One region of the Nocardiopsis coralliicola genome, then DNA from elsewhere that is predicted to be linked to it. Evidence: predicted binding sites of a transcription regulator. Region 1 holds the regulator's gene; each other region holds the start of a gene.
What was found. Region 1 encodes HrcA, which represses chaperone genes, less so after heat shock. Its sites were predicted from a motif close to TTGGCACTCTCNNNNNGAGAGTGCCAA; they were not measured.
Positions count from the first base shown of each region.

Region 2: a site for HrcA is predicted at 2,318-2,344, ahead of ACYVGT_RS12945 (FmdB family zinc ribbon protein). Genes of this name have one in related genera too.
Region 3: a site for HrcA is predicted at 3,543-3,569, ahead of groES (co-chaperone GroES). Genes of this name have one in related genera too.
Region 4: a site for HrcA is predicted at 3,430-3,456, ahead of groL (chaperonin GroEL). Genes of this name have one in related genera too.

Region 1 covers NZ_BAAGXT010000010.1:74,129-81,717, forward strand. Annotated here, with positions in the region: gene ACYVGT_RS10080 (16S rRNA (uracil(1498)-N(3))-methyltransferase) at 1-475, opposite strand, end outside; gene dnaJ (molecular chaperone DnaJ) at 611-1,759, opposite strand; gene hrcA (heat-inducible transcriptional repressor HrcA) at 1,760-2,773, opposite strand; gene ACYVGT_RS10095 (hypothetical protein) at 2,946-3,656, shown strand; gene ACYVGT_RS10100 (DUF3097 domain-containing protein) at 3,771-4,619, shown strand; gene ACYVGT_RS10105 (DUF4870 domain-containing protein) at 5,317-5,646, shown strand; gene ACYVGT_RS10110 (DUF4870 domain-containing protein) at 5,716-6,417, shown strand; gene hemW (radical SAM family heme chaperone HemW) at 6,533-7,589, opposite strand, start outside.
Region 2 covers NZ_BAAGXT010000014.1:97,592-105,180, reverse strand. Annotated here, with positions in the region: gene glp (molybdotransferase-like divisome protein Glp) at 1-40, opposite strand, end outside; gene galU (UTP--glucose-1-phosphate uridylyltransferase GalU) at 318-1,259, opposite strand; gene ACYVGT_RS12950 (5-formyltetrahydrofolate cyclo-ligase) at 1,571-2,194, shown strand; gene ACYVGT_RS12945 (FmdB family zinc ribbon protein) at 2,360-2,791, shown strand; gene ACYVGT_RS12940 (SAF domain-containing protein) at 2,967-3,623, shown strand; gene ACYVGT_RS12935 (MscL family protein) at 3,818-4,249, shown strand; gene ACYVGT_RS12930 (D-alanyl-D-alanine carboxypeptidase family protein) at 4,380-5,462, opposite strand; tRNA gene ACYVGT_RS12925 (tRNA-Arg) at 5,872-5,947, shown strand; gene ACYVGT_RS12920 (ArsR/SmtB family transcription factor) at 6,826-7,185, shown strand; gene ACYVGT_RS12915 (SRPBCC family protein) at 7,182-7,589, shown strand, end outside.
Region 3 covers NZ_BAAGXT010000035.1:32,796-40,384, reverse strand. Annotated here, with positions in the region: gene ACYVGT_RS20740 (coiled-coil domain-containing protein) at 87-1,847, opposite strand; gene ACYVGT_RS20735 (THUMP-like domain-containing protein) at 2,187-3,485, opposite strand; gene groES (co-chaperone GroES) at 3,676-3,987, shown strand; gene groL (chaperonin GroEL) at 4,150-5,763, shown strand; gene shbA (RNA polymerase sigma factor ShbA) at 5,907-6,548, shown strand; gene ACYVGT_RS20715 (VOC family protein) at 6,752-7,162, shown strand; gene guaB (IMP dehydrogenase) at 7,333-7,589, shown strand, end outside.
Region 4 covers NZ_BAAGXT010000008.1:157,198-164,786, reverse strand. Annotated here, with positions in the region: gene ACYVGT_RS08965 (TetR/AcrR family transcriptional regulator) at 176-757, opposite strand; gene ACYVGT_RS08960 (dihydrofolate reductase family protein) at 954-1,541, shown strand; gene groL (chaperonin GroEL) at 1,676-3,304, opposite strand; gene ACYVGT_RS08950 (ubiquitin-like small modifier protein 1) at 3,716-3,994, opposite strand; gene thrC (threonine synthase) at 4,120-5,406, opposite strand; SAM riboswitch class I at 5,421-5,561, opposite strand; gene ACYVGT_RS08940 (alpha,alpha-trehalose-phosphate synthase (UDP-forming)) at 5,876-7,312, shown strand; gene ACYVGT_RS08935 (DMT family transporter) at 7,434-7,589, opposite strand, start outside.

The sequences.
Region 1 (7,589 bases):
CCGCCTCGGCGGTGGAGGCCAGGCCGGCCACGTCCGGCAGGCGGCTGCGGCGGGACTGCTTGGCGGCCTCGCGCGCGGCGGACCGCCATTTGGCCAGGGACTTTGCCGCGCGTTCGCCCTTCCACCGGGTGATGCACCGCTCGGCGGCCCACGGCACGATGCGGTCTGCGCCGGCCTCGGTCATCACCTCGACGGCGAGTTCGCCGCGCTCCCCCTTCGGCAGCGCCTGCACGACGGTGAGCGGCGGCTGCGGCGGCGGGTCGGTGCGGCGCTGCTGGACCGTGCAGCGCACGGTGTCCTTGGCGACCTCGGCCACGGTGCAGCGGGCGCGGGTGCCCGCCCCGTCGACGAGGTCGACCGCCTCGCCCACCGCGATGCGGCGGACCGTTGCGGCGTGCCGGCCCTCCGGGCCGGTCAGGAGGGCGGTCGCACCGTCCAGTGCGCCCGGCTCGGCGAGAAACACCGGAACCGTCATGGCGGCCCGTCCCTTCACAGTGCGGTGGTGCGGTGGTGCGGTGGCCGCGGTGCGTCAGAGGGCGCACAGCCGTCCGCCCGCTCCGCACGGGATCCGTGCGGAGCGGGCGGACGTGCTGCTGCTGCCCGTACTGCTTCAGCGGGCGCCGAAGGCGCCGCGGAGGCGGGAGAAGAGGCCGCCGTGGCCGGGGCTGAACTTGCCCGGGGGCTTGTCCTCGCCGCGCAGTTCGGCGAGCTTGCGCAGCAGCGCCTCCTGCTCCTCGTCGAGTTTGCCCGGCGTCTCCACCTCGAACTTGATCATCAGGTCGCCGCGGCCGCCCCCGTCGAGGTGCCGCACGCCCTTGCTGCCGAGGGTGATCACGTGGCCGGAGTCGGTGCCCGGCCGCAGGTCGATCTCCTCTTCGCCGTCGAGGGTCTCTATGGCGAACGAAGCCCCGAGCGCGGCGGCCGTCATCGGCACGGTGACGGTGCAGTGCAGGTCGTCGCCGCGGCGCTCGAAGAGCGGGTGCGCGCGCTCGACGATCTCCAGGAAGATGTCGCCGCGCGGGCCGCCGTTCGGCCCGACCTCGCCCTCGCCGGCCAGCTGGATCTGGGTGCCGTCCTCGACGCCCGCCGGGATCTGCACGGTGCGGGTGACCCGCTCGCGCACCCGGCCCTCGCCGGAGCAGTCGGCGCACGGGTCGGAGATGACCGTGCCCTGGCCGCTGCACTGGGGGCAGGGGCGGGACGTCATCACGCGGCCCATGAAGGACTGCTGCATCTGGGTCACCTCGCCGCTGCCCTGGCACATGCCGCAGGTGTGCCGCGACGTGCCGGCCGCGGTGCCCTCGCCCTGGCAGGTGGAGCACAGCACGGCGGTGGGGAAGGTGACCTCCTTGGTCACCCCGAACGCGGTCTCGGCGAGGTCCAGCTCGACCCGGACCTTGATGCTGCGGCCGCGCCGCGCCCGCTCCCGCGCGCCGGGCCGGGGGCCGGCCTGGCCGCCGAAGAAGGCGTTCAGGATGTCGTCGAAGGGGAACCCGGCCGCGCCGCCGAACCCGCCGGCGCCGCCGGCGCCGCCCATGCCCGAAGCGAACGGATCGGCGCCCCGGTCGAACATGGCCCGCTTCTGCTCGTCGGACAGGACCTCATACGCCTGGGTCACCTCCTTGAACCGCTCCTGGGTGGCGGGGTCGGGGTTGACGTCAGGGTGGAGTTCCCGAGCGAGTCGCCGGTACGCCTTCTTGATCTCGTCCTTGGACGCGTTCCGGCGCACACCGAGGATCTCGTAATAGTCTCTGGCCACTTACTGCCCCGCCAATATCGAACCTACGTATCGGGCCACGGCGCGAACCGCTCCCATCGTTCCCGGATAGTCCATGCGCGTCGGTCCCACCACTCCGAGTTTGGCCAGGGACTGGTCGCCGACGCCGTAGCCGGCGGACACGATGGAGGTACCCCTGAGCCCTTCGTGGGAGTTCTCCGCACCGATGCGCACTGTCAGCATGGAAGGGTCTCCCGCCTCACCGAGCAAACGGATGAGGACGACGTTTTCTTCCAGCGCTTCGAGTACGTCCCGCAGGCTAGCGGAGAATCCCATGCCCGCGAGATTGGCCGTCCCAGACAGCACGACCTTCTCCTCGTGCCCCTCGACCAGGCTTTCCAGGAGGACCGAGAGCACGGCTTGGGCGAGTGGCCGGTCCTGCGGGTCCACCTGCTCGGGCAGCTGCGCGGCGATCGAGCGCGCGTCGGAGAGCCAGGTGCCGGCCAGGGAGTGGTTGAACACACGCCGCAGCGCCTCCACCGACTCCTCGGCGATCGTGTCGCGGGAGTCGACCACGCGCTGCTCGACCCGGCCCGTGTTGGTGATGAGGACCATCATCAGCCGCTGCGGGCCGATCGGCACCAGCTCGACGTGCTGGACCGCGGAGCGGGTCAGCGACGGGTACTGGACGATGGCCACCTGCCGGGTGAGCTGCGCGAGCAGCCGCACCGTGCGAGCGACGATCTCGTCGAGGTCGACGGCGCCGCCGAGGAAGGTCTCGATCGCCCGGCGCTCGGCCGGCGACAGCGGCTTCACCGTGGACAGCCGGTCGACGAACAGCCGGTAGCCCTTGTCGGTGGGGATGCGCCCGGCGCTGGTGTGCGGCTGGGCGATGTAGCCCTCGTCCTCGAGCGCCACCATGTCGTTGCGGATCGTTGCGGGCGACACCCCGAGCGTGTGCCGCTCCGACAGCGCCCTCGACCCGACCGGCTCCTCTGTGGAGACGAAGTCTTCGACGATGGCGCGTAGCACCGCGAGCTTCCGATCGTTCAGCACGCACTCACCTCCTGGCACTCCGCAGTCTCAAGTGCTAATTCTATGCCTCCCGGCCAAGTCCGGCTTGCGGCGGCCGCACCGGACCGCGCGGCCGGTGCCGCGAAAGGCGCACTTGCCGGGCGAATCGGCCGAACCGCTTGCACCCCGCGGGCGGGAGAGGGACCATCGCCCGATGGCTCTGCGCACCCACCCCCCGACCCCCGGTACGGACCGCCTGCCGGGCGGCGACGCAGCACAGCAGCCGGCGGACTCCGGCGCCCCGGGCGGCCCCGGCCGTACCGGCGGCCCGACCAGCCCCAGAGGCGCAGGCGGCCCGGGAAGCCCGCTGAAGAGGCCGGGCCGCGCCCGCTACCTCCTGGGCGCCGCAGCCCTCGTGCTCGGCCTCGCCGGTGCGGGCGCCGGCCTGGTCTGGTCGATCGACCGGGGAGAGCAGGTTCCCGCCTTTGCCGCTGAAACCGAGGGCGACCCCGCTGCCTTCACCGTCTCCGGCGGGCAGGCCGGGCAGGAGTGGACGCTGCTCTCCGACAGCCCGGGGGCGGACGGCAGCGCCGACTGCGCGGTGGCCGGCCCGGGCGGCCAGGACCTCGCCGTCGCTCCGCCGGCGGAGGAGGCCGTCATCGACTACGGCGGCGATACGGAGTGGTTCACGATCGGCGCCGTCACTCCGGAGGACGCGGGCGAGTACACGCTGGACTGCAGCAGGGGCGCGGCCGCCGGCGCAGAGGCACCGCCCGCTTTCACGGTGACCGCAGACAGCATCCCCAGTGGGGCGAGCGGCCTGCCGCTCTCCTTCGCCGCGATCGCCCTCCCGCCGCTGGTCGGCGGCGCGCTCGGCGGCGGCATCATCGCCGCGTGCTTCACCGCGCGGCGCCGCGCGGCATAGCGGGTCGCCGCCGCTCCGGACGACCGGCGGCGCAGGGCAGCAGGGGGCGCGGCCGCCGCGCCGCGCCCGCCGCTGCCCTGCCGCTCGCGCACCGCGCCCGCTACACTCCCGCCCGTGCCGAGACGAAGCGACAGAACCGACAGGTACGGCGGCGACGTCCTCGCCGGGGACTGGCGCCGGCCGAAGAAGGGCGCGGTGGAGCGGGTCGAGCTGGAGCCGGGCCTGGTGCTCGAATCCGCCGACGAGGGCTTCTGCGGCGCCGTCACCACGTGGGACAAGTCCACCGTGACCCTGGAGGACCGGGGCGGCGCGACGCGGGTGTTCGACCTCGCGCCGGCCGCGTTCCTGCTCGACGGCCGCGCGGTGACCGCGGTGCGCCCGGCGCGCGCGGCGCCGTCCGGCCCGGTGCGCAGCGCCTCGGGGTCGATCGCGGTGCGCAACGCGCCGGCCCGCGTCGCCCGGGAGAGCCGCATCTACGTGGAAGGCGCCCACGACGCCGAACTGGTGGAGCGCATCTGGGGCCACGACCTCCGGGTGGAGGGGGTCGCGGTGGAATTCCTGGAGGGGGTGGACCACCTCCCCGAGGTCGTGGCCGAATTCGGCCCCGGCCCGGGGCGGCGCCTCGGCGTGCTCGTCGACCACCTCGTTCCGGGGTCCAAGGAGAGCCGGATCGCCGAGCAGGTCTCCTCCCCGCACGTGCTGGTGACCGGGCACCCCTTCATCGACGTGTGGCAGGCGGTGAAGCCGTCGGCGCTGGGTATCGCGGCGTGGCCGGAGGTCCCGCGCGGCACGGACTGGAAGACGGGCGTGCTGCAGGCGCTGGGCAGCCGCGAAGAGCCGGGCGAGGCGTGGCAGCGCATCCTGGGCTCCGTGCGCAGCTACGCCGACCTGGAACCGGAGCTGCTCGGAAGGGTCGAGGAGCTCATCGATTTCGTCACCGACCCGACGTTGATGGAAGACTAGGGCGTGCTCGGTGGATGGCGTCCGTCGCGAGCGGACAGTTATCCACTGAGTATGCCCTGGGGCGTGCTCGGTGGATGGCGTCCGCAGCGGACGGTGCCCTGGTGCCGGAGCATAGGGAGTCGGGGCCGGGCCCGCCGCACCGCTCTCCTATCGGATCGGGACGCCGCGACGGGCGTGCCGACCGCCGCGCACCAGGACACTGGTCCACCGAGCATGCCTCCGGGCGAACAGGGGCGGCCGGCGGGGACGCCGGACCGCCGGCGCGGGCCGAGGCCCGCACCGGCGGGTGCGCCGCCGCCGTGCGACAGCCCTCCGCAGACCAAGGGACGAGATGAGCGAGACCCCGCCGAACCGACCACACCCCTCCGACCCCGCGCAGTACCCCGTCGCGGGGGCGCCCGCGGGCGGACCGGGAGGGCATGCCGGGTCGCCGCAGCAGCCCGTCCCGCCGGGCGGCCCGATGCCGCCGCCGGCACCGCAGGGCCCGCCGCCGGCACCGCAGGGCCCGCCTCCGGGGCCGCAGTTGCGCCCGCCGTCCGGTCCGCAGCCGGCGCCGGGCGCTCCGATGCCCGGCGGCCAGGCCCCCTACGGCCCGCCGCCCGGCCACGGGGCGCCGGGGACGGCTCCGGGCGCACCCGGGTATGCACCGGCCGGGCCGGCTGCGCCGCCGCCCAGCGCGGAGGACCCCACGTGGGCGATGGTGGCCCACCTGTCCGGCCTGATCATGGCGTGCCTGGGGTGGCTGCCGGCGCTGCTGGTGCACGCGGTGCAGAAGCACCGCTCGGCGTTCACCCGCGCGCACACCAGCGAAGCGGTCAACTTCCAGATCACCCTGCTGATCCCGTACGCCGTGGCATGGATCGCCTACATCGCCATCGGTATCTGGGCCCCGCAGCTGTCCCTTGTGGGCTCCCTGCTCATCGCCGCGGTGTGGGCGGTGTCCATCCTGTTCGGAGTCCTTGCGGCGATGCGGGCCAACAAGGGGGGCTGGTACCGGTACCCGCTCACCCTGCGCCTCGTGAAGTAGTCCCGAAGCAGCCCCCCGCATCCCCCGCTCCCCCGGACCGAAACGTCGATTTCTCAGGAGCTCCAAGCCATGGCGTACCCTCCCCAGCCCGATCCCTACGGCCAGTACCCGAGCGGCGCACAGCAGGGCTACGGCGCCCAGCAGCCCGGTAACCAGCCGGCCCCCTACGGCCAGCAGGGCCAGCAGGGCTATGGCCAGCAGCCCGGCCAGCCCGCGCAGTACGGGCAGCAGTACGGCCAGCAGCAGCCCGCCCAGCCGGGCCACCCCGGCTACGGCCAGCAGCCCCAGGGCTACCCCGGCTACGGCCAGCCGTCGGGCGCCCAGCAGGGGTACGGCCCGCCCCCCGGCGGGCAGCCGGGCTACGGCCAGCAGGGCTATGCCCAGCAGCAGGGCGGCTACCAGTACGGCGGCCAGCAGCCCTACGCCCAGGGCGGCTACGGGCAGGACACGCAGCTGCGCCCGGATGAGCCGGGGCTGATCGCGCTGAGCCACATCGGCGGCGCCTTCATCCCGCTGATCCCGATCATCATGTACTTCGCCAAGGGCGACGCCTCGCCTTTCGCGCGCCACCACATCGGCCAGGCGGCCAACTTCCACCTGCTGATGGGCATCATCCAGATCATCAACAGCCTGCTGATGGTGATCCTGATCGGGCTGCTGACCTACGTCGTCACTCTGGTGATCGCCATCATCCTCGGGGTGAAGGCCAACACCGCCGCCAAGCAGGGCGAGTGGTACAAGTACCCGATGGGCATCCCGATCGCGAAGTAGCAGCAGCACGGAAGCGTGCGGCGCCGAGGCACGCACCGGTGCACCAGGGGCGGTGTCGGCCAGGGTCCCCGGCCGGCACCGCCCCTCACTGCGTTCGCGGGCGCGCCGGCGGCGCTCAGGTCAGGTCGCGCACCACTGCGTCGGCCAGCAGGCGGCCGCGGCGGGTGAGGACGGCGCGGCCCGCGGCGTGCGCGCCCGGTTCCAGCAGGCCGTCGGCGACGGCGCGCTCCGCCGCCGCGCGGCCGCCGGAGTCCAGGAGGCTGAGCGGGCAGCCTTCAGCGATGCGCAGCTCCAGCAGGATGCGCTCGAAGCGGCGGTCCTCGGCCGACAGCACCTCGCGGGCGTGGCCGGGCGAGGTGTCCGCGGCGATCCGCGCGGCGTAGGCGCCGGGGTGCTTGACGTTCCACCAGCGGGTGCCGCCGACGTGGCTGTGCGCGCCGGGGCCGACGCCCCACCAGTCGCCGCCGGTCCAGTAGAGCCGGTTGTGCGCGCTGCGGGCGGCGGTGCCGCGGGACCAGTTCGAGACCTCGTAGGCAGTGAGCCCGGCCCCGGTGAGCAGGTCGTCGGCGATGACGTAGCGGTCGGCGAGCGCGTCGTCCTCGGCGGGAACGACCTCGCCGCGGCGCACCCGAGCGGCGAGCCGGGTGCCCTCCTCCACGATCAGCGAGTACGCCGAGACGTGGTCGGGACCGGCTTCGAGGGCCGCGTCCAGCGACGCGCGCCAGTCGTCGTCGGTCTCGCCCGGTGCGCCGTAGATCAGGTCGAGATTGACGTGCTCGAAGCCGGCCTCGCGGGCCCACTGCGCGCACTGCTGCGGCCTCCCCGGGGTGTGGGTGCGCTCCAGGACCTCCAGCACGTGCGGGCGGACGCTCTGCATCCCGAAGGAGATGCGGGTGAAGCCGGCTTCGCGCAGGCGGGCCAGCTCTCCGGGCCCGACGGTCTCCGGGTTGGCCTCGGTGGTGACCTCGGCGTCCGGGGCGAGGCCGAACTCGGCGCGGACCGCGGCGAGGATGCGGCCGAGGTCCTCGGGCGGCAGCAGGGTCGGCGTGCCGCCGCCCACGAAGACCGTGGCGGCCGGCGCCGGCGTACCGCCGGAGGACTCCACCGCGCGGCGGGCGAACCGCACTTCGCGCACCGCCTGGTCGGCGTAGGTCTCGCGGCTCGCGGTGGCC
Region 2 (7,589 bases), on a different contig from region 1:
TGCCGAGGATGTCGGCGATGTGCTGGTCGACGCTCTTCATCTGCTGACCTCCGTTGGGACCGCCGCCGCGGTGGGCGGAGTGGTGTCGGTCCGGACCGGCAGGGCGGGCGGAGGCAGGCGCGCGGCGGGCGCCTCGGCGGCTGATCTGCCTCTCGCGCTTCCGGCGGGCGCCGGCCCACTGGTCCGGACCCCAGGAATCATCCCGGACCGCGCACGCGGGAGCGACCGCACCCCGCCGGGCGGCCGCATCCGCGGGGTGTCCGGCGCGCGGCACGGGCGCGCTGGCGGGAGCAGGGGGCAGCGGCCGCCGTGCTCCTCTAGCCCTGTTCTGCGGAGTCCGCGGCGCCGAGCTGCTCCGCCGCGAAGGCGCGCAGCCACGGGGTGAACTCGGCGGCGACGTCGGGGCGGGCGCACGCGAACTCGACGACGGTGCGCAGGTAGTCGACCTTGTTTCCGGTGTCGTAGCGCTGGCCGCGGAAGAGGACGCCGTGCACGGGGCCGCCGTCGTCGGGCTTGCGGCGGGCCAGCTCGCGCAGGGCGTCGGTCAGCTGGATCTCGCCGCCGCGGCCGGGCGGCGTCTCGCGCAGGACGTCGAACACCTCGGGGGCGCACACGTAGCGGCCGATGACGGCCCACCGGCTCGGGGCCGCCTCCATCGGGGGCTTCTCCACGAGGTCGGTGACCCGCACGACGTCGCCGTCCTCGGTCGGCTCGATCGCGGCGCAGCCGTACAGCGACACCTGCTCCGGCTCGACCTCCATCAGCGCCACGACGCTGCCGCCGCGCTCCGACTGCACCTCGATCATGCGCTCGAGCAGGGCCTCGCGCTCGCCGATGAGGTCGTCGCCGAGGAGGACCGCGAACGGCTCGCCGCCCACGTGCGCCGCCGCGCACAGCACGGCGTGGCCGAGGCCGCGGGGCTCGCCCTGGCGGACGTAGTGCACCTGCGCGAGCTCGCTCGGCGCGCGCACGGCGCGCAGCCGCTCCGCGTCGCCCTTGGCGTCCAGCGCCTCCTCGAGCTCGTAGGCCCGGTCGAAGTGGTCCTCGATGGAGCGCTTGTTGCGGCCGGTGATCATCAGGACGTCGCTCAGCCCGGCGCCCACCGCCTCCTTGACGACGTACTCGATCGCGGGTTTGTCCACGATCGGGAGCATCTCCTTGGGCGTGGCCTTGGTGGCGGGCAGGAAGCGGGTGCCCAAGCCGGCCGCCGGCACCACGGCCTTCGTGACCCGAGCGGGGGACTGTCGCGAATCCGTCATGACGGCACTCTAGGACACCGGCGGCGGCGCCCCGCGCCCGCCGCGCGCGTGCTGACCTGCATCGCTCGCGGTGGCCAGGAGCGACGGCACCGCCGCGCCCCCGGCGTTCACCGGCCTTTTCCCGGGCACTCACCGCCGCGCCCCCGCGGCGGCACCGCCGCGGCCCGGGCGACGCTAGACCGCTGGGCTCCATTCCGGCGGTGCCGTGCCCTGGGCGGACGCAGCCGGACCCGCACGTCCCGCGCGCGGGCCCGGAGCCGACTGCGCAGCGGCCCGGCCCCCCGCGGGCGGCGCCTGGAACAATGGCGGCCATGGACGACGGTGCAGCGGCGGCGGAGAGCGCCGGCGGGAGCGGCTGGGAGCGGGCGCAGGCGAAGAAGCGGCTGCGGCGCCGGCTGCTGGAGGAGCGGGCGACCATGCCGGAGGCGGAGCGCGCGGCCGCCGGGTCGGCGCTGCGCGACAGCGTCGCCGATCTGCCGGTGCTCAGCATGGGCGGGACCGTGGCCGCCTACTACTCCGTCGGCACCGAGCCGGACACCCGCAAGCTGGTCGCGGCGCTGTGGAAGCGCGGCTGCTATGTCCTCCTGCCGGTCTTCCTGGACAGCGGCGACCTCGACTGGGCCGCCTACGAGGGGCCCGACTCGATGGCGCCGGCCGGGCACGGGCTGCTGGAGCCGACGGGCCGCCGGTACGGGCCGGAGGCCATCGCCCGCACGGCGGCGGTGCTCTGCCCCGCTCTGGCGGCCGACCCGTCCGGGCGGCGGCTGGGCAAGGGGGCGGGCTGCTATGACCGGGCTCTGGCACGCGTCGGCCCGGACACCCGCACGATCGCGGTGATCTATGACACCGAGTTCCTCGATACGGTGCCCGCGGAACCGCACGACCGCCCGGTGCAGGGCATCGCGACGCCCCGCGGGGGCGTGCGGATGCTGTGACGGGGGCCGCCGCACCGGGCCGGGCGGAACAAGCAGCTCAGCCGCCCGCGTTCCACTGGGCGGCGGCGCGGCCCCGCCCGGCAGGGCCTGCGTTCGCGGTCCGCGTGCGCGAGCGCGTACTATTTAGCAGTCGATGGGCAAGAGTGCCAAGGAGGAGGAACTGCCGTGCCTACATACCAGTACGTTTGCACCGAGTGCAGCACGCCGCTGGAGGTCGTGCAGAGCTTCAGCGACGACTCGCTGACGGAGTGCCCCTCCTGCGAGGGCCGGCTGCGCAAGGTGTACTCGGCGGTGGGCATCGTCTTCAAGGGCTCCGGCTTCTACCGGACCGACAGCGCCAAGACCTCCGACCGCTCCGCCGTCACCGGCAGCTCCGGCAAGGACGGCGGCGACTCGGGCGGCGACTCCGGCTCGGCCGGCAGCTCCGCGGACTCCGGGTCCAGCAGCTCGTCCGAGTCGAGCGGCACCTCAAGCTCCTCGGACAGCGGGTCCTCCTCGAACGGGTCGTCCTCGAACGGGTCGTCGAACGGCGCGTCCAGCGGCTCCTCCTCGTCTTCGCCGTCTCCGTCGTCTCCGAAGGCCGCCGCGAAGGCGTAGCCGGCCGCGGGGAGCCCTTGCCCCTCCCCGCGCGGCACCGCGATTCCCACGGCCGGACCCGGCGGGTCCGGCCCTTTCGCGTGCGCCCGGAGGCGGGCCGCCGGCCGCTTCGGCTTTTCCCCAGGTTCCTGCACGGGCGTTCCGCGACGGCGGGGCGGCTGCCTACGGTGCTGCCATGCCCGTCCGCGCCGCCCTCGCCCTCTCCCGCCACCGCCGCGGCCTCGCTGCCCTCTGCGCGGGGCTGGCCCTAGTGGGCGCCCTGCTGGTGGTCCGGCCCCCGCCCGAGCGGGTCGAGCACCTCGTCGTGGCCGCCCGGGACCTGTCGCCGCTGGACCCGGTGGCCGCCGACGCCGTCCGCACCGCGCGGATCGCGGCCGCCGCCGCGCCGGACGGCGCCCTGCGCACACAGCAGGACGCCGTCGGCCGGCTCCTCACCGGCCCGGTCCGCCGGGGCGAAGTGCTCACCACCGCGCGGTTCGCCGATGCGCCCGCCGCCGACTACGGGCCGGGGCTCGTCGCAGCGCCGGTGCGGATCGCGGACGGCGGGGCGGTCGCCCTGCTGGCGCCGGGCAGCCGCGTCGACGTGCTGGCGGCCGCCGCGCTCGCCGGCGGCGACTTCGCCGGCCCTGCGCCGCCGCAGGAGGCGGCCGCCCTGGCCGAGGACCGCCCGGTGATCGCCGTGCCCGGGGACGGCAGCGCGGCCCCCGGCGGCGGCGCCGGCGGGGGCGGGTCGGGCGGGGCGCTGATCGTCGTCGCGGTCACCCCCGGGGAGTCCCGCCGGATCGCGGGGCACGGTGCGGCCGGCCCTCTCAGCCTGACCATCCGCGGTTGACCACCGACACTGCGTAGTGAATCCTGTTCCGCGCAGTTCCTGCGGGCGGCCGTACCGCGGACAGCCCGCGTACCGCCGCTGCCGCAGCGGCACCCGGAGCCCCCCAGCCCTCCGGCCCGCCCCGGCGGAGCTGCGCGCCCGGCGCCGACCGCCGGGCATTCGTCTGCGAAGAACCCGAAAGGGATGGAGTACCGGTGAGTGGATTCAAGCAGTTCCTGCTGCAGGGCAACCTGGTGCAGCTGGCGGTCGCGGTGGTCATCGGCGCGGTGTTCTCCGAACTCATCACCGCGTTCACGGCCGGGTTCATCACGCCGCTGCTGGGCATCTTCGGCGGGGTGCCGCAGTTCGGCGACCTGTACTTCGAGATCAACGGCAGCCGGTTCCTGTACGGCGCGTTCATCGACTCGATGATCAGCTTCGTACTGACCGCCGCCATCCTCTACTTCTTCGTGGTGCTGCCGGTCTCCAAGCTGCTCGAGCGGATGACCAAGGCCGAGGAGGCCAGTACGCGCGAGTGCCCGCGCTGCTTCAGCGAGATCAGCAACCAGGCCGACCGCTGCCCCGAGTGCACCTCCGAGATCACCCCGGAGGCGCCGGCCGCCACGGGATCCACCGCCGCCCCGTAATCCGCCGGAGGCCGCCCCCGGAGCGCCGCGCCGCCGCCCTCCGCCGGTGGAGGGCGGCGGCGCGGCGCTCTGCCAGGGCGTGTTGGGTGGGTGGCGTTCGTCGCAGCAGGACAGGTGCCCCCAGCACGCCCTAGCCCGCGTACTCGGCCTCGTACTCCCAGTGCCAGGGCTCGAACGGGTTGGAGTAGGCCCATTCCGGGTGGAACCAGCCGTACTCGGTGGAGTTGGCCTCCAGCCAGTTGAACTCGGGCGACCCCTGGTTCTGCACGCCGCCGCAGAGGTCCACGGCGAGGCCCCAGCCGTGGTTGGAGGTGCCGGGCACGGCCGCGTTTCCGGGCGGCTGCTCGGCGTAGACGCGCTGCTGGTTGGGCATGTCGCGGTAGGAACTGGTGACGCAGAGCTGCTTGCCCATCTCGCTCTGGAACGCCTCGTTCATCCGCATGAAGTCGACGGCGGCGTCGGCGCGCACGAAGTGGTCGCCCTGCGGCAGCTCGCAGAGCGCCCCCTGCGGCAGCAGGCCGTTGGGGTAGCCGGACGCCTGCTCGCCCTTTGCCGCGTCGCACTCGACGCCGGCCATATAGGCGTCGACGTCGAGCCCGCGGTCCTCGAGCTCCTTGGTGAGCGCGTCGCTGCTCTCCTTGGACTGCTCCTTGAGGGCGTCCAGGTCGACCTTGAGCTCGACCCGCGCGAGCTGGGTCTCCGACTGGAGCTGCTGGGCGTCGTTGGTGAGCTCGACCTGCTGGTCGCGGAGGTCGTTGGCCTCTTCGATCAGGGAGTCCTTGTCCTCCGACATCTTGGAGACGTAGGAGTCGACCTGGAGGTCCTGCTGGATGGTGCCCGACGTCATCACGCCGAGGATGCCGGCGTCCGGCTGCTGGTAGAGCGTGCTGGCGAGTTCGGCGAGCGGCTCGCGCATGTCGGCCAGCTTCAGCTCGGTCTGCTGCAGGTCGTGCAGGGTGTCCACCAGCTCGTCCTGCGCGGCGTCGAGCTCGTCCTCGCGGTCGGTGTAGGCGTCGGTCGCCTCCTCCAGGTCGTCCTTCGCCTTCTCCGCCTTGTCCGCGAGGGCGTCGAGGTCGTCGTCGGCGAAGGCGACGGAGAAGTAGGGCGAGAAGGCGGTCTGCCCGATGGGGACGACGAGCAGGGCGAGGAGCAGGACGACTACGGCGGCCGCGCCGCGCGACCGCGCGGCCCGGGACAGGGAGAGGACGGGCACCGCCCCGCTGCCGGACCCGCGGTGGTGCTGCCGCGGCGCTGCGCGAAAAGTCGGCACGTGGTCCTCCGGCTACACGGGTCTCGGGCGTCGAACGTGGGGGGTGGCCGCATGGCAAGGTACTACAAAGTCCACAATCGGACGCGCCGCGCCGAGTACCGCGGCCCGCTGCCCTGCGGCGGTGTGCGGCCGCACCGCTGCTCTGCTGCGGACCTGGGGACGGCGCCGCGCGGGGCGCGCTCCTGCGGCGCGTCCACCCGCCCCGGCGCCGAAGCGCCTACCCCCTGATGTGCCGGAGGTCACACGGGGTCGATGACAACCCCGCCACCGCAAGAGTACTCAAAGGCACCCCCGCCCGGTCCCTCCTGCCGCACCCCGCCGCCCCGCCTCCTCCGCTAGGATTGCCCCCCGAGGCCCCATAGCTCAGGGGACAGAGCACGGCTCTCCTAAAGCCGGTGTCGCAGGTTCGAATCCTGCTGGGGTCACCAGTAGCCACGGCGGGCGCGCCCTCTCCGCCAACACCCTGGCGTCTCGTCGCTCCGCACCCTCTCTGCGCATGGCCGAATGCCCTCTGCGCACTGGACGGTGTTCACTCGCCCTCAGCGCTCGTATGCTCCGGGCCCGTTGCGACCTCCCGGAGTGAGCCATGAGCGACGACGAAGTCGAAAAGACGCAATCCGACCGCCCTGATTCCGCTAGCGCTCCGCGCGGGCGCGGCCGCGTGACTCCGAGACGGTCAACCGATCGGCTCGGATGGACCCCTGGCTTCGGCGATGCCATCGATGAATCCTCCCGACGCGCCGAGGCAAAGAAGCGGAAAAGGCAGCAGAAAAACAGGGATAGGGCAGCACGGAGCGAGGCGAGGGAAGCCAAGAGGAATAGGCGGAGCGCCGCCAAGGCGACCCGCAGGCAGGCCCAGACAACAGGGAGCATGTCCGCCGCCATCGACGCGTCGAACGCGCAGGCCCGAGCCGGTACCGAAGCCCAGAAGAAACGACGCGACGCGAATCGCAAAGCGGCCGGCCGCGCCTGGAACGAGGCCAGAGCAGCCACGGGCCGCCCCGGTCGCGGCGGAGACTCGAGGCTCCCCACGACACCGCGTCGTACCTCCAGCACCCCCGGCAAGGGAACCGCCGGCGGCGCCCCCAAGGGCTCAGCATCCGGAGACAAGCCGGGCCGCACGGGAGCGGCTGCGCAACGGACTGGCGGACAGCCCGCAAAGCGGCCGGAGACATCGAAGCGGCGGCAGCCGCCCGGCGGCGGCCGCGGACGAGGCGGCCGGCGCTGAACCGAGCCCCTGGAGCTGGATGGACATCCCGGCACAGGGGCTTGTCCCTACCCCGGGTGCGGCGTAACATACAACCAAATGGTTGTAGAAAGCAGCGCCGACCGCGTGTTCCAGGCCCTGTCCGATGCCACGCGGCGGGACATCCTCCGGCGGTGTGCGGAGGAGGCGGTCCCGGTGTCGCGGTTGGCCCAGGCGTACCCGATGAGCTTTGCCGCGGTGCAGAAGCACGTGGCCGCCCTGGAGCGGGCCGGCCTCGTGGTGAAGGAGCAGCACGGCAGGGAGCGGCGGGTCCGCACGGTCCCTGCGGGGCTTGACGGGGCCCGCAGGGCGCTCGACCTCGCGGCGGGGTCGTGGCGCGGCCGCGCCGACCGGATGGCGCAGCTGCTGGAGGAGGACGGGCCTGCCGGGCCCGCCTCCGGAACGGGGGGAACCCGATGAGCATCGTCAGCGTGGAAACCGACCTGGAGGCCCTGGCCGTGGTCCTGGTCGCCGAATTCTCCGAGCCGCCGGAGCGGGTCTGGGAGCTGTGGTCGGACCCGCGGAAGCTGGAGCGCTGGTGGGGGCCGCCCACCTACCCGGCCACCGTGGAGCGGTTCGAGTTCGCGCCGGGGGGCGAGGTCTCCTACTACATGACCGGTCCCGAGGGGGACCGGCACGGCGGCTGGTGGCGCTTCACCGCGATCGAGGCGCCCACCGGGCTCAGCTTCGAAGACGGCTTCGCCGACGCCGACGGAAAGCCGGCCGACGCGCCGGTCGCCGCGGTCACCGTGGAGCTCGCGGCGGCGGGCCCGGGCACGCGGATGGAGATGCGCGCCGCCTACCCCACCCGCGCCGACCTCGAC
Region 3 (7,589 bases), on a different contig from region 1:
CCCGCCCGGAGGCTCTGGCGCGGGGGGTCGTCACCCCGCCCGGAGGCTCTGGCGCGAGGGCCCGTCACCCCGCCCGGAGGCTCTGGCTACTCGTCGTCCTCGTCGTCGTCCCGGCGGCGCTTCTTCTTGCCGTCGCGGCCGGGGCGCAGCAGTGCCTCGGCGAGGGCGAGCATCGTCTCTTCAAGGGCCGCGAGGCGCTTGGTGACGTCGTCGTGGGAGGTCTCGACGGCCTCGGTGAGGGCCTCTTCGAACTCGTGGCGGTCCGGGCGGGCCTGAATCTCCTTGGCGAGCGGGTCGAGGGAGGTGTCCAGGCGGGTGAAGAGCGTGTCGAAGCGGTCGCCGTGGTCGACCACCGGACGCTCGGCCAGCTCGCTCAGGCGGCGGTGCAGCTCGGAGACCTCCAGCGAGGCCGGGAGCTGGGTGAGGCGCTGGTTCACGGCCTCCAGCCGGTCGTCGACCGCCTCCATGCGGCCGTCCACCCCGTCCAGGTGCCCGTTGACGCCGTCGAACCGGCCCTCGACGCCGTTCATCCGGCCGTCCAGGCCGTCCAGGCGGCCGTTGACGCCGTCGAAACTGCCCTCGAAGTGGCCCTCGAAGGTGTCGAACCGGTCCGAGAGCCGGCCCAGCCCCTGCTCGAACGAGGCCGTCACCGACGTCTCGTGGCCGTCCAGCCGCTCGGTCACCGCCGCCTTGTGCTCCTCGTACAGCGACGCGAGCGCCTCGTGCCGCGCGTCGCCCTTCTCCGCCTGCTCGGACAGCGCCGACTCCAGCGCCGTCTGCGTCTGCGCCAGCTGCGCAGCGAGGTGCTCGCGGGCCTGCTCGTCGCGGTCCCGCAGCTCGCCGGAGTGCACGTCCAGCTGCTCGTGCAGCTCCGCCAGCCGGTCCCGCAGGTGCCCGCGCAGCTCGCCGAGGCGCGCCTCGGTGTCCGCGGAGAGCTTGCCGACGGCCGCACTGGCGTCCGCGACTCCGGCCGCGGCGTCCGCGTGGTTCTCCTCGGCCTGCTTGGCGATCTTCGCCGCCGCCGCGGCCAGCTCCTCGGCCAGCCCGGTGCGGACCCGCTCCAGCTCCTCGGCGGCACCGGTGCGCGCGGACTCCACGTCGGCGGCGAGCCCGCTCCGGGTCTGCTCCAGGTCGGCGGCGATGCCGGCGCGCACCTGCTCCAGGTCGGCCGAGACCGCGTCGCGGCGCTCGTCGAGCCGCTGCTCCAGCCGCTCGTTCAGCCCCGTCTCCACCGTGGAGAGCAGGTCGGCGAGCGCGGTGGACAGCGACGACTCGATGCCGTCCAGGCGGGTGCCGAGCGCCTCGTGCCGCTCCTGCTGCTCCGCCGCGAGGGACTCCAGCCGCGCAGCGAGTGCCTCGTGCCGCTCCTCCTGCGCGGTCGCCAGCGCCGACAGCCGCTCGGCCACCGACTCGACCTCCGCGTGCGTGCGCAGGTTCGCCTCGGCGAGCGCCTTGATCCGGTCCAGGGCGGTGCCGACGTGGTCGGAGACGCCGCGCACGTCGGAGCGGAGGGCCGGCAGCTCGGAGAGCGGCTTGACGCGCTGGCCCACCATCTCGATGTGCTCGGCGAGGGTCTCCGCCCACTCCGGTGCACGGGAGGTGAGGTCGTCGACGCGGGAGCGGACCTCGGCGACCGACTCGGTCAGGGAGGCGAACTCGCGCTCGCGCATCTCCCGGAGGAGCCATTCCATGCCCTCCAGGCGCTGCCGCATCTCCTCGGAGACGGCGCCCTGCGACTTCTGCTCGGTCACCTGCTCCTGCGCGGCCCGGGAGAGCAGGTCGCGCATGCGGTCGGAGATCCCGGTCTGCCCTCCTCCGTTGAGGAAGTTGTGGCTGGACTGTTCCACCGAGGTGCTCCTTCGAATGTCTCGATCGGCCACCGGGCGCTGAGGGGGCGTCCGGCGGCTGTGCGCCGACGGTCAGATGCGGGCGATCCGTGCACACTCCGCTGCGATGCGCCTGCGGCGAGTGATGGTATCGGCTGCGGAGGAGGCCCGGGGGTCCGGGCTCAGTCGGCGGATCCGCGGCTGTGGGGGGCGGGGGGCTACCGGCGCTCAGTGTAACGACACGCGGCTCCGCCGCCGTGGGCGGATGTGGAAGGTCGATTCTGGGATGGTTCGGGGCTTTCGTCGGTGATGGCGGTATTCGCGGCGGTGCCCGGGCGCGTCCGGGTCCGGCCGCGGCGGTCACCCTCCGTCGGCGCCGTGACCGGCGGCGGGAAGCGCCGAACACACCAGGCACCAGGGCCGCTCGCCGATCCTGGTGAGCACCACGACCGCCGATCCGGGGCCGGACGGGCGGAGGTCGCGGCGGAGCCGTTCGACGTCGACGGCCGATCCGCGTTTCTTAATCGTTACGGTCCCCACCTCTCGCGCGCGCAGTTCGGCGCGCAGCCGCTTGAGCGAGAACGGGAGCGCGGCGTGCACCTCGTAGCCGGAGCAGAACGGGGTGGCGGTGCGGCGGTCGCTGGTGATGTAGGCGATCCGCGGGTCCAGCAGTGCACCCCCGACCAGCTCGGCCGCCTCCGCCACCAGGTGTGCGCGGACCACGGCGCCGTCCGGCTCGTAGAGGTAGCGGCCCGGGCCGTCCGCCACCGGCGCCGACGCCTCCTCCTCGCCTCCGGTGAGCGTGGCCGGCTTCTCCGGCGCGGCGGAGCGGATCAGCGTGGCCCGCCGCGGCACGTCGGCCAGCGCGCCGTACCAGAGCGCCGCCTCCTTCACCTCGCCGTCGACCGAGACCCACTCCGCCGACGCGCCGGTGCGCGAGAACGGCCCGATCCGCTCGTGCGGGATGCCCGGCGCCGCCTTCAGGCAGGCGCCCGGCGCCGCCGCGGCCAGCTCCTCGGCCACGCCCCACGGCGGGCTGTAGGAGTCGGGGTCGAACACGCGGCCGCGCGCACCGCGCCGCGCCGGGTCGCAGAAGACCGCGCCGTACCGGCCCGGGGGAGCGCTGTCCGGCCCGACCTCGCCCACCGACACCGCCATCCGGCCGGCCGCGCCGAGCGCCTCGGCGTTGGCCGCGGCGACGGCGGCGGTGAACGGGTCGGCGTCGACCGCCTCGACCGACAGCCCCGCCTCGGCGAGGGCGAGTGCGTCGCCGCCTATGCCGCAGCAGAGGTCCGCCACCGGAGAGCCGGCGGGAAGGGCGCCGGAGGCGAACGCCGCCGCGAACCGCGCGGCCCGGTGCCGGGCCACCTCGGTGCGGGTGGACTGCTCCAGTCCGGCCGGTGTGAAGAACATTCGCTCGGCGGCCGCACCGAACTTGGCCCGTCCCCGCGCCCGCAGCCCGACCTGCGTGAGGGCGGCCGCGGCGGCCTCGGCCGGTGCGGCGCCGGGCAGCGGGTCGCGCTCGGCGGCGGACCGGACCGCCGCTGCGGCGCGCAGCGGATCGCCTTCGCGGGCGGCCTCCGCGGCCGCCGCAAGCAGCCGTGCGCCGGCCGCCGTCTGCAGCGCCGCCAGCGCCGCAATTCCCTGCTCAGCAGGCAATGTGTCCCCCGTGACCTGTTGTTTGACGCACCCGTTGACCCGGGCTAGTGTTCGGTATTGGCACTCTCCACGCTAGAGTGCTAACCGCGACGAGGCCGGTCTGGCACCCGCGACGGCAGGCCGCCGTGGTCGCCCCTTTTGACAAGAATGCCGTTTCGCATGATCGAACCTGAAGGGGGAGGTCACAACCGTGTCGACCGCCACCAAGACCGTCCTGAAGCCGCTTGAGGACCGCGTCGTCGTCAAGACGCTCGAGGCCGAGCAGACCACCGCCTCCGGCCTGGTCATCCCGGACACCGCCAAGGAGAAGCCCCAGGAGGGCGAGGTTCTGGCCGTGGGCCCGGGCCGCTGGGACGACGAGGGCGAGAACCGCATCCCGCTCGACGTCAAGGTCGGCGACGTCGTGCTCTACAGCAAGTACGGCGGCACCGAGGTCAAGTACGACAACGAGGAGTTCCTCGTGCTCTCCGCCCGCGACCTGCTCGCGGTCGTCGAGAAGTAGCGAGAGCCAGAGTTCCTCGGCCGCCGGCGCAGCGGCCGGTCCCGCCCGCCTCTATCGGGCGGGCCCGGCCGGCGCCGCGGCTTCCGCCCCGGCCGGCACCTGCCGGGCGGGGCGTTCTCGTTCCGCCGTATTCGCACCTATCCGAATGGGGTAGCCCAGAGCATGGCCAAGATCCTGGAGTTCGAGGACGACGCCCGCCGCGCGCTCGAGCGCGGCGTGGACCGCCTCGCCGACGCGGTCCGCGTGACGCTCGGCCCGCGCGGCCGCAACGTCGTCATCGACAAGAAGTTCGGCGCTCCGACCATCACCAACGACGGCGTCACCGTCGCCCGCGAGGTGGAGCTGGAGGACCCCTACGAGGACCTGGGGGCCCAGCTGGTCAAGGAGGTCGCCACCAAGACCAACGACGCCGCCGGCGACGGCACCACCACCGCCACGGTGCTGGCGCGCGCCCTGGTCAAGGAGGGGCTGCGCAGCGTTGCCGCCGGCGCCTCCCCGATGTCGCTCAAGGCCGGCATCGACCAGGCCGCCCAGAAGGTCTCCGACGTCCTGCTGGAGCGCGCCCGCGAGGTCGGCGAGCGCGCCGACATCGCCTACGTCGCCACCAACTCCGCCCAGGACGACCAGATCGGCGACATGATCGCCGAGGCGTTCGACAAGGTGGGCAAGGACGGTGTCATCACCGTCGAGGAGTCCCCCGCCATGGGGCTCGAGCTCGAGTTCACCGAGGGCATGCAGTTCGACAAGGGCTACATCTCGCCCTACTTCGTGACCGACGGCGACCGCCAGGAGGCGGTCCTCGACGACGCGGTCATCCTGATCCACCAGGGCAAGATCTCCAGCCTCAACGAGCTGCTGCCGATGCTGGAGCAGATCGTCCAGCAGAAGAAGCCGCTGCTGATCATCGCCGAGGACGTCGACGGCGACGCGCTGGGCGCGCTGGTGCTCAACAAGATCCGCGGCGCGCTCAACGTCGCCGCGGTCAAGGCGCCCGGCTTCGGCGAGCGCCGCAAGGCGATGCTGCAGGACATCGCCACCCTCTCCGGCGGCCAGGTCATCTCCGAGGACGTCGGCCTGACCCTGGAGAACGCCGGCCTCGAGGTGCTCGGCTCGGCCCGCCGCATCACCGTCACCAAGGACGACACCACGATCGTCGACGGTGCCGGCGCGGAGGCCGAGGTCGCCGACCGCATCGCCCAGATCCGCCGCGAGATCGAGGCGAGCGACTCCGACTGGGACCGCGAGAAGCTCCAGGAGCGCCTGGCCAAGCTGGCCGGCGGCGTCTCGGTGCTGCGCGTCGGTGCGGCCACCGAGGTCGAGCTCAAGGAGAAGAAGCACCGGCTCGAGGACGCCATCTCGGCGACCCGCGCCGCCATCGAGGAGGGCATCGTCGCCGGCGGCGGCGTCTCCCTGGTGCACGCTGCCAGCTCGCTGGACGGCCTCGGCCTCACCGGCGACGAGGCCACCGGCGCCGGCATCGTCCGCGCCGCCCTGGTCGAGCCGGCCCGCTGGATCGCCGTCAACGCCGGCGAAGAGGGCTACGTGGTCACCCACAAGACCGCCGAGCTCGAGGTCGGCCACGGCTACAACGCCGCGACCGGCACCTTCGGCGACATGATGGCCGACGGCATCATCGACCCGGTCAAGGTCACCCGCTCCGCCGTGCAGAACGCCGCTTCCATCGCCGGGATGCTGCTCACGACCGAGGTCCTGGTCGTGGACAAGCCCGAGGAGGAAGAGGCCGAGGCCGGACACGGGCACGGCCACGGGCACTGATTCGCGGCGCCCTGCCTTATCATGCGTGCCCCGGGGAGCGCCCCGGGGCACGCGTGTTTTGCCCGGCATTTCCCCCGAATGTGATCATTCTGTATCCGGGGAACGTGACGTAAGGGTGGCGGAGGCGGGGCATGATGCGAAGCGTGAGGGATCAACGCGCCGCAGGGGGGACGCTGCGCGGACAGCGGGCACACCAGCGCGCAGCCGCCGAGCGCGCCCCGGAAGACCGGCTCCTCGACCAGCTGGGCTCGCGTGCGGTCCAGGGAGACCACGTTGCGGTGGACTCGCTGATCCGCGAGGTCCGGCCCATGGTGGTCCGCTACTGCCGCGCCCGGCTCTCCCGCGGCTCGCAGTCCTACGGCCAGCACTCCGACGACGTCGCCCAGGAGGTCTGCATCGCGCTGCTCGCGGCCCTGCCGCGGTACGAGGACCTCGGCCGGCCCTTCGCGTCGTTCGTGTTCGGCATCGCGGCCCACAAGGTGGCCGACGCACTGCGCGCCCAGACCCGCGCCGACGTGCCCACCGACGCGGTGCCCGACCACCCCGATGACGGGCCCGGCCCCGAGGAGGCCGCGGTGCGCCGCGCCGAGGCAGAGCGGGCCCGCGCACTCCTCACCGAACTCCCCGAACAGCAGCGACGGCTCCTCGTCATGCGGGTGATCGCCGGACTATCAGCGGATGAGACAGGACATGTACTCGGAATGTCGCCCGGCGCGGTACGGGTTGCCCAGCACCGAGCTCTTGCTCGGCTTCGGCGCCTGGCCGTGGCGAACCGCCTCTTTTAACGGGACGGGCGGCTCCGGCCAGTGCGGTGCGCGCCGCGTCCCCGGACCGCGCCGCTGCCCCCGCCCTTCGCGCATCCGCCGCAGCCACCCCTGCAGGCTCTGACCTGCCGCGGCCTGTCGCCCCGCTGCTGCAGCAGGGATCCCGGAGAATCGGGGGCCGGTGCACCGGCCCCGGCGCGCCCACCCCGACCGCGGAGGCGGACATGTCCATCGCGACCGAGAAGCGCGTCACCCCGTTCCTGATGTTCGAGGGGCAGGCGGAGGCCGCGATGGCCTTCTACACGTCCCTGTTCGACGACGCGGAGATCGTCGACGTCACCAGGTACGGACCCGGCGGAGACGGCCCGGAGGGCACCGTGGCGCAGGCGACGTTCCGGCTGGCGGAGCAGACCTTCCTGTGCATCGACAGCCCGGTCTCGCACGGCTTCGGCTTCACCCCCGCGGTGTCGCTCTTCGTCCAGTGCACCAGCCCCGCCGAGATCGACCGCCTCTTCGCCGCGCTGTCCGACGGCGGCGAAGTGCTGATGCCGCTGGACTCCTACGGATTCAGCGCCCGGTTCGGCTGGGTGAACGACCGGTTCGGGGTGTCCTGGCAGCTGAGCCTGTCTGCCTGAGCCCGCCGGCCGCATCCGGGCCCGGCCCGGACGGGCCCGCCCCGCCCCGCTGCGGGCCGTGTGAGTCCGCGCACTCTGCGCCCCCTGCCGCCCAGTTTCGCCGGACATGGCAAGAAGGCCGTGGTCAGCCGCCTAGGATGAGCACACACGCGCGAGTGGTTGGGATGGATATGACGCAGCTTTATTCGGGCGAGAGCGGCAAAGTCCTGCCGCCGGGGCTCACCTACGACGACGTCCTGCTCGTGCCGGGCTACTCCGACCTGCAGCCCGGCGAGGCCGAGACCGGGACCCGGCTGACCCGCTCGATCGAACTCCGCATCCCGCTGGTCTCCGCAGCCATGGACACTGTCACCGAGGCGCGGACCGCGGTCGCGATGGCCCGCCAGGGCGGCGCCGGCGTCCTGCACCGCAACCTCTCCGCCGAAGA
Region 4 (7,589 bases), on a different contig from region 1:
CGGAGCGGAGGGCTGGGGGGGTGCCGGGTGGGCGGCGTTGCCGCGAGCGGTGTCCTGGGGCACCCGCCGCACGGCCGGCGAAGGGGTCGGGGCGGGTCCTCCCTGTCGAGAAGAGGAGAACGCAGCGGGGGGCGTGCCAGGGACGCGCAGCAGGGCAGCTGCCCCCCGGGACGCCCTAGGAGCCTTCGGGCACCAGGCGGTCGACGATCAGGGCGATCATCTCCTCGGTCGGCGGCTCGTCCGCGAGCACGCCGGGCAGGGTGAGGCGCTCCATCACCAGCCAGTTGATGGCCAGGTACAGCAGCACCACCTCGGTACGGCCGCCGGGCATGGCCGACGCCTCCTGGCCCGCCATGTTCATGGCGAGGTCCTCGCGGGTGCGCTCGGTGAGCGCGGCACGCAGCGCGGGCCGGCGGGTGGCTTCCAGCCGGAGCTCCAGCAGGGCGAGGTAGCCGGTGGAGTCCGCGGCCATGCGGCCGGCCGTCCAGCTCATCAGCCGCGCAAGGTCGGCCTTTGTCGAGGCGCCCTCGACCCGGGCGTCGATGGCCCCCTCGTCCGGTGTGAGCCGCACGTAGATGTGCCGGCCGGCCTGGGTGAGCAGGTCGTCCCGGTCGGCGAAGTAGTTGGACGCGGTGCCGGCCGGAACACCGGCATCGGCGTCGACCGCGCGGAAGGTGAGCCCGCGCGCGCCCTGCGCGGCGAGGACCGACAGTGCTGCGTCGAGCAGCGCCCGGCGCCGCTCGGGATTTCTGACCACGGTTTCTCTCCTCTGCTCACGCACTCCGATCTGCGGCGGAGCGCCTCCGGGGCGGGCACTGCGGCCCCCTTACTCAACCACTACACTTGCACCACTACGCCCGAAGTACTATAAACAAAGTACTTCAACCGGAGCGGTTGAGGGAACACCTCGAGGCGGTCGGCACCGGGCGCCTCCGGAGAGAGCCGAGGCCCCCATGCGTGAACTGACCTACTTCGTCGCCGTGACGCTCGACGGCCGCGTCTGCGCACCCGACGGCGACTTCTCCGCCTTCCCGAACGGCGCGGGCGACGACGAAGGCACCGCGTTCCACTTCGAGGAGTACCCGGAGCTGGTGCCCGCGGCGATCCGCACCCACCTGGGGCTGGACCTCGGCCCCAACCGGCACTTCGACACCCTGGTCCAGGGGCGCGGCTCCTACGAGGTGGCGCTCGACGAGGGGGTCACCCGCCCCTACGCCCATATGCGGGAAGTGGTCCTGTCCAGCACGCTCGGCCCGGACACCGAGCCCGAGGTCGAGTTCGTCGCCTCCGACCCGCTGCAGCGCATCCGGGAACTGAAGGCGGAGGACAGCCCGCTGGGCATCTGCCTGGTCGGCGGGCCCAAGGCTGCGGCGGAGCTGCTGCCGGAGATCGACAACTTCCTGGTCAAGCGGTATCCGGTGATCTTCGGAGCGGGTCTCCCGCTCTTCGACGGATCGCCCTACGCCCCCGCGGCGGTCGAGCGGGTCTGGACGCGCACCTTGGACACCGGCGCCGACTACTCGCTCTACCGCCGAGCCTGAGCGAGCCTGTCCCGGGCGGGTCCCCGCCGGGGCCGGAAGGCGGCCCCCGGACAGCACGAAGGGCGGCCCCCCGGTTGGGGAGCCGCCCTCACTGTCGCGGGACGTGCCGCGGACCCGGTGGACCGGGAGGCGGACTAGAAGTCCATGCCGCCCATGCCGCCGGTCGGGTCGGCAGCCGGGGCCGCCTTCTCCGGCTTGTCCGCGATGACCGCCTCGGTGGTCAGGAACAGGCCGGCGATGGAGGCCGCGTTCTGCAGCGCGGAGCGGGTGACCTTGGTCGGGTCGATGACGCCGTCCTTGAACAGGTCGGTGTACTCGCCGGTGGCGGCGTTGAGGCCGATGCCGGCCTCCAGGTTCTTCACCTTCTCCGCCACGACGCCGCCCTCGAGGCCGGCGTTGACCGCGATCTGCTTGAGCGGCTCCTCGATGGCGCGGCGCACGATGTCCGAACCGATGGCCTCGTCGCCGGCGAGCTCCAGCTTCTCGAAGGCCGGGACGCCCGCCTGCAGCAGCGCGACGCCACCGCCGGGCAGGATGCCCTCCTCGACGGCCGCCTTCGCGTTGCGGACGGCGTCCTCGATGCGGTGCTTGCGCTCCTTGAGCTCCACCTCGGTGGCGGCACCGGCCTTGATGACCGCGACGCCGCCGGCCAGGCGCGCCAGGCGCTCCTGCAGCTTCTCGCGGTCGTAGTCGGAGTCGGTGCGCTCGATCTCGTTGCGGATCTCGGTGACGCGGCCCTGGATGGCGGTCGCGTCCCCGGAGCCGTCGACGATGGTGGTCTCGTCCTTGGTGACCACGATCTTGCGGGCGCGGCCGAGCATGTCGAGCTCGGTGTTCTCCAGCTTGAGGCCCACCTCTTCGGTGATGACCTGGCCGCCGGTGAGCACCGCGATGTCGCTCAGCTGCGCCTTGCGGCGGTCGCCGAAGCCCGGGGCCTTGACGGCGACGGACTTGAAGTTGCCGCGGATCTTGTTGACGACCAGGGTCTGCAGTGCGCCCTGCTCGACGTCCTCGGCGATGACCATCAGCGGACGGCCGGCCTGCAGGACCTTCTCCACAACGGGGAGGAACTCGTTGTTGTTGGAGATCTTCTGGTTCGCGATGAGGATGTAGGGGTCCTCGAGGACCGCCTCCATGCGCTCCAGGTCGGTCGCGAAGTAGGGCGAGATGTAGCCCTTGTCGAAGCGCATGCCCTCGGCGAGCTCCAGCTCGAGCCCGAAGGTCTGCCCCTCCTCGACCGTGATGACGCCTTCCTTGCCGACCTTGTCCATCGCCTCGGCGATGGCCTCGCCGATCTGCGAGTCGCCGGCGGAGATGGAGGCGGTGGAGGCGATCTGCTCCTTGGTCTCGATCTCCTTGGAGAGGTTGGCCAGCTCCTCGCTGATGCGGGAGACGGCGGCCTCGATGCCGCGCTTCAGACCGACCGGGTTGGCGCCGGCGGCCACGTTGCGCAGGCCCTCGCGGACCAGCGCCTGGGCCAGGACGGTCGCGGTGGTGGTGCCGTCACCCGCGACGTCGTCGGTCTTCTTCGCGACCTCCTTGACGAGCTCGGCGCCGATCTTCTCGTACGGCTCCTCGAGCTCGATCTCCTTGGCGATCGAGACACCGTCGTTGGTGATCGTGGGGGCGCCCCACTTCTTCTCCAGCACGACGTTGCGGCCCTTCGGGCCGAGCGTCACCTTGACGGCGTCAGCAAGAGTGTTCATGCCGCGCTCGAGGCCGCGCCGGGCCTCTTCGTCGAACGCGATGAGTTTGGCTGCCATAGACTTCGTGTCCTCCCGGGACGGGCTGATACGCGAAGGAACGAGCCGACGCCCGCGACGGACGGCCGAGTCCGTCCGGCGGTCCGGATGCCGGCGGGCGCGGCCTCATCGCCTCGATCCTGGGATTAGCACTCACACTCTCGGAGTGCTAACGATCCCCTTTTTAGCACTCCCCCCCGGCGAGTGCAAACGTCTCGCGTGCACCCGGCGGACCGCTGCATCGCCGCCCGCGCCCAGGTCAGCAGCGCCTGAGGCGGCGCCGTCACCGGCTTGTCCACAGGCAGCGGCCGGCTGTTCCGGCGCACGCACCCGGCACAGCCGCACCGACCCGCTCCCCCGCACGGCAAAAGCCGCCGCGTCCGGCCGGAACCGGACGCGGCGGCCTGCGGTGCCGCGGAACGGGGCGGAGGCTCAGCAGCCGCCGGCCACCGCGGGGATGATCGACACCTCGGTGCCGGCCTTGACCGGGGTGGCGAGGCCCTCGGCGAAGCGGACGTCCTCGTCGCCGACGTAGACGTTGACGAAGCGGCGCAGCGTGCCGCCGTCGTCCAGGATCCGGGCGCGGATACCCGGGTAGTTGGCGTCCAGGTCGGCCAGCACCTCCTGGAGCGTGCCGCCCTCGGCGCTGACCTGCGAGGCGTCCTTGGTGTAGGTGCGGAGGATGGTGGGGACTCGAACGGTGACGCTCATGCTCGTCTCTCCTGTATCTGCTGCTGGTACGGCACGCACCGGAGGCGTGCGGGTGCTGGAGTAGGCCGCGGCCGGGTCCCCGGCCGCGGCAGGAGGGGTGCGGGCGGGCTGCTTCCCGGAGCGGCTCAGAGCAGGCCGGCGCCCTTGAACGCGTCGAGCGAGGGCGCGATGGTGGCGGTCACCCCGGCCTGCACGGCGTTCAGCGTCTTGAGCCCGTCACCGGTGTTGAGGACGACGGTCTCCGCCTCGGGGTCGAGCGCGCCCTCGGCGAGCAGCTTGCGCAGCACGCCGGTGGTCACGCCGCCGGCGGTCTCGGCGAAGATGCCCTCGGTGCGGGCGAGCAGGCCGATCGCGTCGACCACGGCGTCGTCGCCCACGTGCGCCACCGCCCCGCCGGTGCGCCGGCAGACGTCGAGTACGTAGGGGCCGTCGGCCGGGTTGCCGATGGCGAGGGACTTGGCGATGGTGTCCGGCTTCACCGGCTGCACCACGTCCTGGCCCTGCTCGTACGCCTGCGCCACCGGCGAGCAGCCGGTGGCCTGGGCGCCGAAGACCTTGTAGGGGCGGTCCTCGACCAGGCCGGCCGCGATCAGCTCGCGGAAGCCCTTGTCGATCTTGGTGAGCTGGGACCCGGAGGCGATCGGGATGACGATCTGCTCGGGCAGCCGCCAGCCGAGCTGCTCGGCGATCTCGTAGGCCAGCGTCTTGGAGCCCTCGGCGTAGTAGGGCCGCAGGTTGACGTTGACGAAGCCCCAGTCCTCGCCGGCGGGGTCGCCGATGAGCTCCGAGCAGAACCGGTTGACGTCGTCGTAGGTGCCGTCGATGGCGACCAGCCGGCCGCCGTAGACCGCGGCCATCACGACCTTGCCCTCTTCCAGGCCGGCCGGGATGAACACGCACGACTCGAAGCCGGCCCGCGCGGCGGCGGCGCCGACCGCGCCGGCCAGGTTGCCGGTGGAGGAGCAGGACAGCGTGCGGAAGCCGAAGGTGCGGGCCGCCTCGACGGCGATCGCGACCACGCGGTCCTTGAAGGAGTGGGTGGGGTTGCCCGAGTCGTCCTTGACGTGCAGGGACCGCAGGCCGAGCTCGGCGGCGAGGCGGTCGGCGCGGACCAGCGGGGTGAGGCCGGGCTTCATGTTGGGCAGCGCGTCCACGTCGTCCGGGACGGGCAGCAGGCCGGCGTAGCGCCAGATGTTGAGCGGGCCCGCCTCGATGCTCTCGCGGGTGACGCCGGCCAGGTCGTAGGCCACCTCGAGGGGGCCGAAACAGAACTCGCAGGCGAACTTGGGGGCGAGGTCGTAGCGCTCGCCGCATTCGCGGCAGGACAGGGCGGTGGCGGGGCCGAACGGCCGGGCGGAGGTGCCGGCGCCGGACAGGCCGGTGCGGGTGCTTTCTGCGGCGGTGGTCGCCATGAGCGAGGCGTCTCCCCTCATCTTCCCTGGCGACCGATCTGGCCCCAGGCCGGAGTTGGCACCTGTCGCTGACGCCCCGCAGTTGCGCGGACATGACGCCAGTGATGGTTGCCGGGGCTTCGCAGGGCCGGTCCCTCCACCCCTCTGGATGAGCAATATGCAGTTGTGGTCGTGCGCCCTGGCGGGCCGTGGCGGCTGCGCTGCCGCGGATGTCCGGGGCGGAGCGGGAGGCGCTCGGCAGCCCCGGGCAGTCCGTTTTGTCCACGGAACCGCTCGGAAGGGCGATCGCTACTGTAACGGACGGCACCGCCGCCGGGCCAGACCGGGTGGCGCGCATTACAGTCGGCCGCCACCCGCGGGACGTTTGCGGCCCCCTGTCCCCGGCGAGACCTTTTATCACCCCCCGCACGGGGCATCCCTGTGCACAGAGCGACCCCGAGAGGCGGACGAACAGGTGGACGTGGAGCAGGTGGACAAAGCGCAGATCCTCGTCGCTTCCAACCGGGGGCCCGTCTCCTTCTCGGTCGGCGCCGGGGGCGCGCTCGAACACCGGCGCGGCGGCGGCGGGCTCGTGTCGGGCCTCAGCTCGGTCGCCGGGGACACCGGAACGCTGTGGGTCTGCGCCGCGCTGTCCGACGCCGACCGCAAGGCCGCGGCCTCCGTGCCGAACGGGCGCATCGACCGCGCCGCCGACCTGGGCGGCATGCAGGTCGCGATGCTCGACATCCCGCCGGAGGTGTTCGAGAACGCCTATACCGGCATCGCCAACTCGACCCTGTGGTTCGTGCAGCACCTGCTGTACGACATCCCCAGCGCGCCGTCCTTCGACGCGGCGTTCACCGCGCGCTGGGACGACTACCGCGCCTACAACGCCGCGTTCGCCGAGGCGGTGCTCACCGGAGCCGCGGAGAGCGCACGGGTCGCCGTGCAGGACTACCACCTGGCGCTGCTCCCGCGGATGCTCCGCGGCCGCCGCCCCGACCTGCGCATCGCGCACTTCTCGCACACGCCGTGGGCCCCGCCGGAGTACTTCCGGCTGCTGCCGGACGCGGTCCGCCGTGAACTGCTGGAGGGCATGCTCGGCGCCGACCACCTGGGCTTCCTCAGCCCGCGCTGGGCCGACGCCTTCCTGCGCTGCTGCGCGGAGTTCCTGCGCACCGAGGTCGACTTCACCCGGCGCACCGTCGAGTACGGCGGGCGCATGATCGGGGTGGCCGTGCACGCACTGGGCGCCGACGCGGAAGGGCTCCGCGAGCGGGCCGCGGCCGGCGACGTCGCCGAGCGCAGGGCGGCGCTGCAGGAGCGGGTCGGGGACCGCCGCCTCATCGTGCGGGTCGACCGGGCCGAGCTGTCCAAGAACATCGTCCGCGGCCTGGAGGCCTACCGGGAGCTGCTGCGCACCCGGCCGGAGTGGCGGGGGCGCGTGGTCCACCTGGCGTCGGCCTACCCGAGCCGCACCGACGTGCCCGCCTACACGGCCTACACCGAGGAGGTGCGCCGGGTCGCGGCCGAGATCGACGAGGAGTTCGCCACGCCGGACTGGTCGCCGCTGGTCCTGGAGGTGGAGGACGACTTCGCGCGGTCGCTCGCCGCCTACCGGATCGCCGACGTGCTGCTGGTCAACCCGGTGCGGGACGGCATGAACCTGGTCGCCAAGGAGGGGCCGGTGCTGTCCGAGGACGGCTGCGCGCTGGTGCTGTCCACCGAGGCGGGCGCGGCCGACGAGCTCGGCGGGGACGCCCTTCTGGTCAACCCGTTCGACGTGTCCGGCACCGCCGAGGCCCTGCACCGGGCGCTCACCATGCCGGCCGAGGAGCGCGCCGCCCGCTGCGCCCGGCTGGTGGAGGCCGCTACCGCCGTGACGCCCCAGCGCTGGTTCACCGAGCAGCTGCGCGCGCTGCGCTGACCCCGGATCCGGGGACCGCAGCGGCGCAGGGACGCACCGGGGACGCCGACGGGAGCGCCGCTTGCGAGCGGCGCCCCCGCTTCCACCGGGCCGGCGGTGCTCTGCCGCGCCGCCGGCCGTGTCAGCTCCGCGGCGCAGCCTCGGCAGCGGCCCCGCCGCCGGCGCCGTCCGCCCCGTCCCCGCCCGGCTCCGCCTTCCCGGGCACGAGCTTGAGCCCGACCACGGCGGCGATGATGCCGCTCATGAAGACGATCTTGCCCGCGGAGACCGACTCCGC